Regions from separate parts of the Nocardioides aurantiacus genome, predicted to be linked through region 1. Evidence: predicted binding sites of a transcription regulator. Region 1 holds the regulator's gene; the other holds the start of a gene.
What was found. Region 1 encodes LexA, which represses DNA repair genes until DNA is damaged. Its sites were predicted from a motif close to TCGAACANNTGTTCGA; they were not measured.
Positions count from the first base shown of each region.

Region 1 (5,698 bases):
TCGGGGTCGGCCAGCCATGGTCCGGCCATCTGCGCCAGGTGCCCGACCGGTGCCGCGGAGGCTCCCGCCAGCGCCCGCTCCCGCCGCTCGGCCGAGAGTCCGTGGTGCAGCCAGCACAGGGTGACGAGGGCCCCGACCTGGTCCGGCGCGACACCGAGCGCGGCGACCATCTCACGCACCCACCGGAAGAGCACCGGGGAGCCGGGTGCCCGGCCTCGGAACAGCTCGAGGCACCGTTCCAGGAGCACGGCGGGCCCCGCGACGCCCTCGGCGCGGACCAACGCGTCCCCGAGGAAGTAGACGAGGTCCCACAGGGGCATGCCGTCCGCCGTCGCGGACTCCCAGTCGACGGCCATGAAGTCGCCTCCCGCCGCGACGACGTTCCACGTTCCGAGGTCCTGGTGGGCGAGGACGGCGGGCGGGCCGCACCCCGGGGCTCGCAGTCGCGCGACCAGGTCGTCGGGCGCCCCGGCAGCGCGCCAGTGCGGCAGCACCTCACGCTCGAGCCGGTCCAGCTCGTCGTCCAGGGCGGCGGCGTCCCGCGCCGTCTGCTCCGCGACCTGGACCACCCAGCGCGCCACCGACTCGACCACCCCGCTCCGCGCACCCGGGACCTGGTGCACCAGCTGGGGTCCGGGACCTGCGGTCTCGACCGATGCCGGCAGCCCGTCCACGTCGTAGCGGCCCAGGAGTCGCGGCGCGTGCTGCGCCACCACGCCCCCGGCCCGCGCGACCACGGACAGACCGGCCTCGTCCCGGTCGAAGGCCGACGTCGCGGCCGGCACGCGGCTCAGCTTGACCACCCACCGCGGCGTGCCCCCGTGCAGCACGTGGAACACCGCTCGCTGGAGGTCGTCGCCGTCCCCGAGGGTGAGCACCCACCCGGGGTCGCCGGGCAGTCCGAGGTCCCGCGCCTGCTCCAGGAAGCGCGGGGCAACCGGCCGCCCCGGCTCCGGGAACCGGACAGCGCAGCTCGCGATGCGTGGCAGCACCGCGCCCGCCAACGGACCCCACATCAGTGACGCCCTCGCCGCCTGGTTGCGCAGCTCCCCCCTCCGCCCCGGCCGGACCGCGGTCGTCCGCACGTACTGCTGCAGCGGCTCTCGCCTCCACAAGGGCACCACCGCCGTGGGGCGCTGGGTCGCGCCGCGGAGCAGCAGGGGGTGCCACGGTCCCGATCGACGGCGCACGGCCTGGCCGACAGCGGGGCCGAGGACCACGTGCGACCTCGCCGTGACGGCCAGCACCTCCCGGGCATCGCGCACCTCGCCGACCACGAGATCGACCTGCCGCGATGGCCCGTCGACCTCGACCCCTGCCGCGCGCAGCCCCTCGCGCATCTCGGCGAGGGGACCCATCACCACCGCGGTCTCGACGCGGTGCGGAGCCACCAGCCTGAGGTCGGCCGAGCGCAACGACATCGGCAGCACGACCTTTCCGACGAGCGTCCGCCGTCCGGCGCTGAGCGTACCGACACCACGCTCGCCCCCGGGCTGGTGTGCGGGACCTGGCCGCCCTCGCCCAGGCCGCCGGGAGACGCCGACGGGGCGGGGCCACCATGGCCCCGCCCCGTCGCTTCCCCCGTGCGTCGACCCGGGTCGAAGAGGTCGTCGCACGTCATGTCGGCCCGTGGCGGACGGGCCGATGACTCAGCCGCGGGGGACGGCGAGCTTCTGGCCCTCGGCGATCGTCGCCGTGGGCAGCGAGTTGAGCTCCTGGATCTCGTAGACCATCTCGCGGACCTCGCCCGGCTCGGCGACCGAGGAGGCGATGCCGTAGAGCGTGTCACCCGGCTGGACCTCCACCACGCGCACGGGAACCGGCTCGCCGCCGCCGAGCGACGCGACGGCCCAGCTGCCACCGACGGCCACCATCGCGGTCAGCACGACGCCGAGGAACAGCAGGGTCAGGGTGAGGCGACCACGACGGGTCAGCCGGACCTGGCGGACCGCACGCGACTGACGCTGCGGCGCCGGGGCCGCGAGGGGCGCCACGGTGCGGACGGTGCTGGGCACCTCGAGCACCTGCAGGGCCGGGTCCTCCTGGCCGAGGGCCGTGACCGGCGCGGTGAAGTCGAACGTGGGCGCGCTCGCACGGGGGCGCGGGACCCGGACTCGGGCCGCGGCGGACGTGCGGGTGGTCTCGCGGGCAATGCTCAGCGTGCTCATCGATCAACCTCTTTCGGGGAAGTGCCGGGTCGGGCGACCCGGCACGGTCGGCGACCCCTGCCGGGTGCTGGAACGATGTCTATCCGCGACCACCGACAACCGAGGTCGTCCGCGGGTTCGAAGAGACGTTCGATCGAACACCTGTACGACGGTAGGGCACACGAACCGTCGAGACAAGCATTTCGTCGAACATCTGTTCGCACGTCGGTCGAACGCGGGACGCGACACGCGGTTCGAACAGGTGTTTGAAGTGGCCGACCCGGCTGGACTACCGTGCGGCTCATGGCGACGCGAGACGCACAGACCCCCGGTTCCTCCCCCACGACGAAGGGAGGCACCGTGTCCGAGCTGCCCGACGCGGCCCCGGACGTCACCGGGCTCACGCCACGCCAGCAGCGCATCCTCAACGTCCTGCGCGAGTCGATCGAGAAGCGGGGCTACCCGCCCAGCATCCGCGAGATCGGCGAGCTGGTCGGCCTCACGAGCTCGTCGAGCGTCGCGCACCAGCTGCGCGTGCTGGAGCAGAAGGGCTTTATCAAGCGCGACCCCAACCGCCCTCGGGCGCTGGAGGTCTTCATCCCCGAGCTCATGGCGGCGCGCCGCGCGATCGCGAGCGCCGACGAGTCGCCGTTCGACCCGACGGGCGCCGGCGACAGCATGCCCGAGGCGACGATGGTCCCCATGGTGGGCCGCATCGCAGCCGGCGGGCCCATCCTGGCTGAGGAGCGCGTCGAGGACATCTTCCCGCTCCCCAAGTCGCTCGTCGGCGACGGGACGTTGTTCCTCCTGGAGGTCTCCGGCGACTCGATGGTGGACGCCGCGATCTGCAGCGGCGACTACGTCGTGGTCCGCCAGCAGCCCAACGCCGAGAACGGCGAGGTCGTCGCGGCGATGCTCGACGGCGAGGCGACGGTCAAGACGCTGCAGAAGAAGGACGGCAAGGTCTGGCTGCTGCCGCACAACGACGCCTACGACCCCATCGACGGCACCTACGCCACGATCCTCGGCAAGGTGACCGCAGTCCTGCGCCGGATGTAGTTTGTCTGATTTGGGCATTTCGGCCCAAGAGTCCGTATTTGGGGTGACGATGAGGGGGTGCCCCCCCACGCCCGCCGACTCGTCGCTCTCGGCGCCACCGCCGCCATCGCCGCGGCGGTGGCGGTCGGCTCCCCCGGCGCACTGCCTCCCGGCCCCGGTGACGCCGAGGCCACCTCCGACGTGGCCGCTGCCGCTCCGCGGCGCGAGGTGTCGACCCGTCCGGCGACGGCGTCGACACCCCCCGCCCGACCTGCGACCCCGGCCGACGACCCGAGCGCCACCGGGACCGTCTCCCCCCTCCAGAACGACGCCGACGCGGGCCGCGCGTCGGGCCAGGTCGCGGCGCCCGACGCCCAGGTCGCTCCGGTCATCGACCGCGAGCGGCGCGGCCGCGACGCCCTCCGCGCCCTCGGCGACCAGGTCGGCGAGGCGGCTTCGCGCAGCGGTGTCAGCCCGCAGGCCCTGGCCACGGTGCTGCGCGACGACGACACGGCGTGGGTCTCGCGGGAGGGACAGCTCTACTTCCAGGAGCCGATGGCCACCGTGGCCGAGGGGCCCGTCGCCGGTGCGGTCACCACCACCAGCGTCGACACTGCCAAGACCTTCACGCTGCACAGCCGGCCCGGCGCCAAGCGCTCGATCGTCATCGACATGGACGGTGCGGACGTGCGGGGCAGCGCCTGGGGCAAGCTCATCAAGACCCCCCTGCGCGACGGCACCTGGGCCGGGTGGAACAGCGAGGGCACCGCCTCGACGTACAGCCTGTCCGAGCACGCCTGGATCCAGGAGGTCTGGCGCCAGGTCTCGGAGTACTACGCGGCCTTCGACGTCGACGTGACCACCGACAGCCGCGACGACGGCGTGTGGCGCCGGGACACGACCGCGGACGAGACCTACGGCGCCCGCGTGGTGGTCACCACGAGCACCGAGCCCCCCGCCCAGATCTGCGCCTCCGCGTGCATCGGCCAGGCCTGGAGCGGCGTGTTCGACCGGGTGGACCCCTCCGCCTCCTACCAGCCGGCCTGGGTGTTCGCCACCCCCATGGGCGGCAAGCCGATGTCGCCCATCGTCGCGGCCCAGTCGGTCGCCCACGAGGCGGGCCACACCTTCGGCCTCGTGCACGACGGCATCACCACGAACGGCGTCAGGAGCGACTACTACAAGGGCACCACGCTGTGGGGCCCGCTCATGGGCTCCTCGATGACGCGCGGGATCAGCCAGTGGAGCAAGGGTGAGTACGCCGGCGCCACCAGCACCCAGGACGACCTCGCGGTGATCGGCTCCAAGCTGACCCGCGTGCCCGACGAGGACGGCGGCACGACGGCCTCCGCGACCGACCTCCCCACGAGCCCGTCGTACGACGTGGCAGGGGTGGTCAGCGACCGGTCCGACCGGGACCTCTACCGGCTGACCCTCCCCTGCGCGACGACGCTCACCGCGACGGCGACGGGCACCGGCCCCCAGGCGTCCCTCGACCTCCAGCTGGCGCTGCTCGCCGCGGACGGCAGCACCCAGCTGACCTCGGACCAGCCCACGGCCACCCTCGTGACGTGGCCGTCGACCGTGACCGGGATGGATGCGTCGATCAGCCGCGCCCTGCCCGCCGGCACCTACTACCTGCGGGTCGACGGCGTCGGGAACGGATCGGCCTCCCAGGCGGGTGTCGGCTGGTCCGACTACGGCAGCCTGGGCCGCTACCGGCTGCGCGCCTCGGGCTGCGCCGGCACCACCCCCCCCAGCCCGACCGCGGGCCCGACCCCGACCCCGAGCACCGCGCCCTCGACGACGCCAGCGCCCGTCACCACGTCCCCGACGCCCACGACGAGCCCTGCCCCGGTCGTGATGACCCGACCGGGCGCCCCGACCATCGGCTACGCCTCCTCGGGGGCCAGCGGCGGCACCGTCAGCGCCACGGCCCGGTGGAGCGCCCCCAAGGTCACCGGCGGTCAGGCGGTCCGCGGCTACAAGGTGCGCGCCTACAAGCTCGACTCCCGCAACCGGGTGGTGCGCACCTACACGACCGCGCGCACCGCGGCCAACGTCCGGACACTGGTCTACCGACTGCCCCGGGGCCGCTACACCTTCGTCGTGACCGCGGAGAACGGCCTGGGCGCCTCGCCCTGGTCCTCCCGGTCGCGCATCGTCACCGCCCGCTGAGTCGGCGCCCGCCGGGACAGCCCCCCGGGGAGCGACGCCAGCAGCACCGGCTCAGGCGCCGGCGAGCCGCCTCAGGGCCTGCCGCACCAGGGCCGGGTCCTCGGTCTGCCACATCGGCGGCAGGCTGGCCCGCAGGAAGGAGCCGTAGCGCGCGGTGACCAGCCGCGGGTCGAGGCAGGCCACGACACCCTTGTCGGTGGTCGTGCGGATCAGTCGCCCCGAGCCCTGGGCGAGCAGCAGCGCCGCGTGCGTGGCCGCCACCTGCATGAAGCCGTTGCCCCCGCGCTGGTCCGCCGCGCGCTGCCGGGCCGACATCAGCGGGTCGTCGGGTCGGG
Region 1 is NZ_RKHO01000001.1:991,239-996,936, reverse strand. Features, by position in the region: gene EDD33_RS04775 (hypothetical protein) at 1-1,391, opposite strand, end outside; gene EDD33_RS04770 (LysM peptidoglycan-binding domain-containing protein) at 1,650-2,168, opposite strand; gene lexA (transcriptional repressor LexA) at 2,451-3,206, shown strand; gene EDD33_RS04760 (fibronectin type III domain-containing protein) at 3,264-5,363, shown strand; gene EDD33_RS04755 (ATP-dependent DNA helicase) at 5,415-5,698, opposite strand, start outside.

Region 2 (5,698 bases), 2.9 Mb from region 1:
CTGCTCGTTCTTGCCCTCGTCGAGCTTGTGCTTGGCGAACAGTGCTGCGGCGCCGGTGAGCGCGAGCACGAGGATCTTCTTCATTTCCGTGACCTCCTGGGACGACCGGGTCAGCCTAGACGACCCGACACCCGCGCCAGCACCTTGGTGGTGACCCGGTCGAGCACCGCGAGCTCGTCGGTGGTGAGGTCCTCGAAGACCAGCTCGCGCACCTCGCGCACGTGGTCGGGGGCCGCGGCCACGATCGCGTCGCGGCCCGCGTCGGTGAGCTGCACGAACCAGCCGCGACCGTCGTCGTCGCACTCCTCGCGCCGCACCAGCCCGCGGGCCTCCATCCGCTTGACGTGGTGGGAGAGCCGGCTGCGCTCCCACTGCAGCTCCGCGGCCAGCACGGAGACGCGCACCCGACCCTCGGGCTGGTCGGTGAGCTGCACCAGCACGTCGAAGTCGGGCAGCGAGAGCCCGGAGTCCCGCTGCAGCTGGCGGTGCAGCGCGGCGGGAAGCGCGGCCTGGACGGCCAGCCAGCGTCGCCAGACCTGCTGCTGGTCGCCGGTCAGCCACGGGGCCTCGGAGGTGATGGACACCGCGGCATCGTACGCCGGTGGATGACACATCAACTAATCGTGTACCGTGACGGCTCGCCCACCACCCGAAGGACGACCATGACCTCGGCGCCCGCTCCGTCCCCCGACGACCTCGCCGAGCGCCGCGCCCGGCTCCGCGAGACCCATCTCCGTCCGCCCGGCGAGCGGCCGGCGTCGACCGCCCGGGGTCTGCACCACACCGCGCTGGTGAGCAGCGACGTCGAGCGGACCATCCGCTTCTACCAGGACGTGCTGGGCTTCCCGCTGACCGAGCTGATCGAGAACCGCGACTACCCCGGCTCCTCGCACTTCTTCTTCGACCTCGGGCACGACAACCTCCTGGCGTTCTTCGACTTCCCCGGCCTCGACGTCGGCCCCTACGCCGAGGTGCTGGGCGGCCTGCACCACTGCGCCATCTCCGTCGACCCCGACACCTGGGGTGCCCTGGTCGAGCGGCTCACCGAGGCCGGCGTGCCCCACGAGGTGCACAGCGGCGTCTCGGTCTACTTCACCGACCCCGACGGGGCCCGCATCGAGCTGATCGCGGACCCGCTCGGCGAGATGTACGGCGAGCAGGTCCTCTGATGGCCACCGCCGTCACCCGCAACGAGGACCGGTCCCGCTGGGAGGTCCGCGTCGACGACCAGCTCGTCGGGTTCGCGGCCTACCAGCGCACGCCCGACGAGATCGTCTTCACCCACACCGAGATCGACGACGGCCACGAGGGCGAGGGCCTGGGCGGTCACCTCGTGCGCGCCGCCCTGGACGACGTGCGCGCGGAGGGGCTCAAGGCCCTCCCCATCTGCCCCTTCGTCCAGGCCTTCCTCGACCGCCACGAGGACTACCAGGACCTCGACTCCCGCCGCTGAGCCGCACCACCGCGCCGAGCCAGCGCGGCAGCGTCCAGTTGGCGCGCCCGAGCACGCCGACCAGCGCCGGCGCGAGCAGGCTGCGCACCGCGACGGCGTCGATCGCGATCCCGAGCGCCAGCGCGGTCGCGGTCGCGGTCGCGGTCGCGGATCTTGACCTCCACCGTCGGTGCGGTCGACAGCGCCACGAGGGCCAGGAACAGGATCAGCGCCGCCGAGGTCACCAGCCGGCCGGTGTGGGCGATGCCATCGACCACGGCCCGGGGCCGCAGCACCCGGTCGGAGAGAGCGCCCATGCGTCCCAGCGCCCGTCGTGACGATCGGTCGAGCTCCTGCACATCCATAGATCGAGATCGACCTGGTGTTCGAACACATGTTCGATATAGACTCCGGGCATGCGCTGGCAGCCGCGACCTCCGACCCCCGGGACCGCCGCCATCCTCGCCCGCGCGGAGCGCAACACGCGCGCCACCCGACTCCTCGACGCCGAACGCGGCCGCATCGCCCTGGACTGGGCCCGCGCCCACGCCCTGGACCCCGACGACCCCGGCACCAGGACGCTGATGGGCGACCCCCGGCTCGGGGTGATCACCCTGGGTGGCCACGGGCTGGTCGTCGAACCGTGCTGCGACGCCGAGCTCGCGGTGGTGCTGCACGTCCACCCCCTCGCCGCCCGGGCCCTGATGGCCGACGCCGTCGACCTCGAGGCCCGGCTCCCCCAGAGCTGGGCTGCCCTGCAGGCCGGGGAGGTCGAGCTGTGGGTCGCCCGCAAGGTCGCCACCGCCACCCGCGACCTCGCCCCTGACGCCGCCACCCATGTCGACGACGCCATCGCGCCGCTGCTCCCCACCCTGCCCACCGGACGCCTCCTCGACGTCCTGGCCGCCCGCGTCGTCGAGGCCGACCACGCCCTGGCCGAGACCAAGGCCGCCGCCGCCAGACAACGCCGCGGCGCCTGGCTCGGCCGACCCGACCCCGACACCGGCCTGCAGACCCTCGTCGCCCGCGGCGACACCGAGACCCTCACCCAGGTCTGGACCCGCCTGGACCACCTCGCCCACCTCCTCGCCGAGCACACCGACACCCCGCCCGAGGCCAGTCTCGAGGAGCTCCGCGGCGACGCCCTCGGCCTCCTCGCCAACCCGCTCGCTGCCCTCAAGCTCCTTGTCGGCGCCGAGCACCACGACCAGCCCGAGCCCATCGCCGACGCGATCCGTGACGCCTCCCCCGCCATGACCCGGCCGCGGGCGATCGCCTATCTCCACCTCACCCCCGGACTCCTCCACGGCCACGGCGTCGCCCGCGCCGAGCAGATCGGCGCGCTGACCAAGACCCAGCTCGTCGATCTGCTCGGCCACCACCACGTCACGCTGAAGCCCGTGATCGACCTCGCCGAGGACGTCGCCGCCGACTCCTACGAGATCCCCGCCGCGATCGCCGAACGCGTCCACCTGATCCGACCCGCCGACACCTTCCCCCACGGCACCAGCACCAGCAGCGGCACCGACCTGGACCACGCCCAGCCATACCAACAGCCCTACGACGACACCGGCCCACCAGCCCAGACCCGGGTGTCCAACCTCGCCCACCTCGCCCGCACCGGCCACCGCACCAAGACCCACCACCCCGGCTGGCACCTCACCCTGCGCGACGGCAGGTCCGTGTGGACCACACCCCACGGCTACGTCCTCGTGACCGACAAGTCCGGCACCCACCACCTCACCGACCACGCCACCCACCACGCCACCCACCACGCCACCGAACGCCCGCGGCTCCGGATCGACGTCATCCGCACCCCCCTGCAGCTCGCGTGGGCACCCGCGGCCTGACCCGTCAGGCGCCGAGCTTGGCTGGACTCGTGCCGTGGCCTGCACCTACGGCGCGGTCACCCGAGTAGTGGTGAGCCGGGGCCTGTTCCACACTCAGCCCGGCTGATCGAACCCGCCGGGTGGGGGTGGGGTCAGACCAGCGACCGGTCCCCGGTCAGGAGCCCGGTGGCGCCATGGGCGAGGAAAGATCGGCGACGTTCGAGGGTGCTGGCGGCTAGCTCACGGCACAGCACCATCACCGCACCGGGGGCGTCCAGGGCGACGACGGGGACGGCGAGCGTCGCGCGCGTCGGTCGGGGCTCGGTCGGCCAGATGATGCGGATGCGGTGGTGGCGCCACGAGGGAGCGTCGTCGCGCCCGTGCACGAGCACCGCCGGGCGGCGGCCTTCGGTCTGGAGGTCGACGTGGGTGACGTCGTCCCAAGCGAGGGCAGCGGAGACGCCCCAGCCTTCGAGGCGTGCTCCCTGGGGGTCGACGAGCAGCGCCCGCCGGCGCAGCAAGGTCATCACCGCATCGGGGATCAGCGAGGCGAACAGCAGCACGAACGGCAGCAGGAACAACCCGCCGCCGTCCAGCCCCATGCCCAGCGCGGCCGTGACGAAGAAGACGGTGAACCCGACCCCGACCAGCGCCACTGACCATGGCACCGTGGTGCGCATCCGGATTCGCAGCACAGGCCCGCCGGCACCGGCCACACCGACAGAGCTGGCCGCACTGGCGGGGCTGTCCTCGGTGGAGACGGCCTTCGCGGGCCGTGGCAGCGCCAGGGCCCCGATCTCCATCGCGGCCGCGGCCGCGAGCATCGCGACACCGAGCGCGGGCAGCAGCAGCGGGTCACCGGCGTCGGGAGCCAGGAACGGTACGACGACGAGCAGCACGCCGATGGCGCCGATGGTGGTACCGACCACCGCCGCACCCCACCGGCGGCGCTGCGGGGTGTGGTGGGTGGGGGGTCGTTGGTCAGAAGAGGGCATCCCAGGCACTGTCCCTGCTGGAAAAGCAAGAAGCCCAGGTCGATTGGTGCTCCGAACTGGGCTTTCTCGGGTGGGCCTAAGAGGACTTGAACCTCTGACCTCTTCCTTATCAGGGAAGCGCTCTAACCGTCTGAGCTATAGGCCCGTGAACCGCAGGAAGGCTATCCCATCGACGGGGAGCCCTACAAAACGGGTCAGCTGTCCTCGGCGAGGGTGACCTCGATGCCGCCCAGCAGCGCGGCCGAGAGGTTGTAGAGGAACGCGCCGAGGGTGGCGATCGCGGTGATCAGGATGACGTCGACGACCGCCACGATCATGGTGAAGCCCATCACCCGCGACGTGCCGACGTAGTCGGTGACGTCGAACTGCGGGCCCGAGGCGTTGCCGACGGACTGCTGCACGATCGAGTTGATGGAGTCCCACACCCCGGCCGCACCGAGCACCGCCCAGACGATGGCCACGGCCACCACCAGCACGATGCCGAGGGCGATCGAGAGCAGGAACGAGGTCTTCATGACCGACCACGCGTCGATCTGCGTCAGCCGCAGCCGCGCCTTGCGGGTGCGGGGCTTGCCGCCCGACTTCGCAGCACCCGGCTTCGCAGCGCCCGTGGCCGCACCACCCTGGGCGGTCGCAGCGCCGGCAGGACGCCGGGCCGGGGCCGAGCTGGAGGTCGAGCCCGACGCAGCCGGCGCCGCAGCAGCGGCCGCCTTCTCGCGCTCGGCCTTCTCGCGGTCGGCCCTGTCACGGGCCGCCCGGTCCTGGGCGGCCTTCTCGGCCTTGTCGTCCTTGGCCGCCTGCTTGGCGTCGCGGCGCTCCTGCGACCTGGCCTCCCGCTCGCGGCGGGCGGCCTCCTTCTCGGCGCGGCGCTGCTCCTCGCGGGCCTCCTTGGCGGCCTGGGCCTCGGCGGCCCTGCGCTTCTCCTCGTCCTGCTGCGGCGAGGGCGGGGGCAGTACCGGGCCGCCACCACCCTGCAGCGTGCGGCGCGGAGCGAGCGGGCCGTCGTCACGACGCTCGGACATCAGTCCTCCCCGGATCCGTCGGTGTCGGTCTCGTCGGTCGACGAGTCCTCGACCTCGGTGATTGTGTCACCCGGGTCCTGGCTCTCCGCGTCGGGCGCACCGGCGTCGACCACCGCGTCGGCCTCCTCGACCGCCAGCTCGACCGCCTCCTCGACCTCGGCGTCACGCTCGACGCTGCGGGCCACGACCGCGACCTCGTCGCCGTTCTTCGGCGTCACGAACCGCACGCCCATGGTGGAGCGACCGGTCGGTCGGAACTGGTCGTCGATGGGGCTGCGGACCACCTGGCCGCCCGAGGTGATGGCGAGGATCTCGTCGCCCTCGACCACGATGAACGCGCCGACGAGCACGCCTCGCTCCTCGTTGGCCAGCGACATCGCCTTGATGCCGAGACCGCCGCGGGACTGGGTGCGGTAGTCG
Region 2 is NZ_RKHO01000001.1:3,908,324-3,914,021, reverse strand. Features, by position in the region: gene EDD33_RS20410 (DLW-39 family protein) at 1-84, opposite strand, end outside; gene EDD33_RS18970 (MarR family winged helix-turn-helix transcriptional regulator) at 111-584, opposite strand; gene EDD33_RS18965 (VOC family protein) at 663-1,169, shown strand; gene EDD33_RS18960 (GNAT family N-acetyltransferase) at 1,169-1,453, shown strand; gene EDD33_RS20920 (hypothetical protein) at 1,371-1,556, opposite strand; gene EDD33_RS18950 (DUF222 domain-containing protein) at 1,849-3,282, shown strand; gene EDD33_RS18945 (hypothetical protein) at 3,414-4,190, opposite strand; tRNA gene EDD33_RS18940 (tRNA-Ile) at 4,328-4,401, opposite strand; gene EDD33_RS20400 (DUF3566 domain-containing protein) at 4,451-5,278, opposite strand; gene gyrA (DNA gyrase subunit A) at 5,278-5,698, opposite strand, start outside.
Region 2: EDD33_RS18950 (DUF222 domain-containing protein) is a predicted target of LexA. The motif match lies at 1,819-1,834, and genes of this name have one in related genera.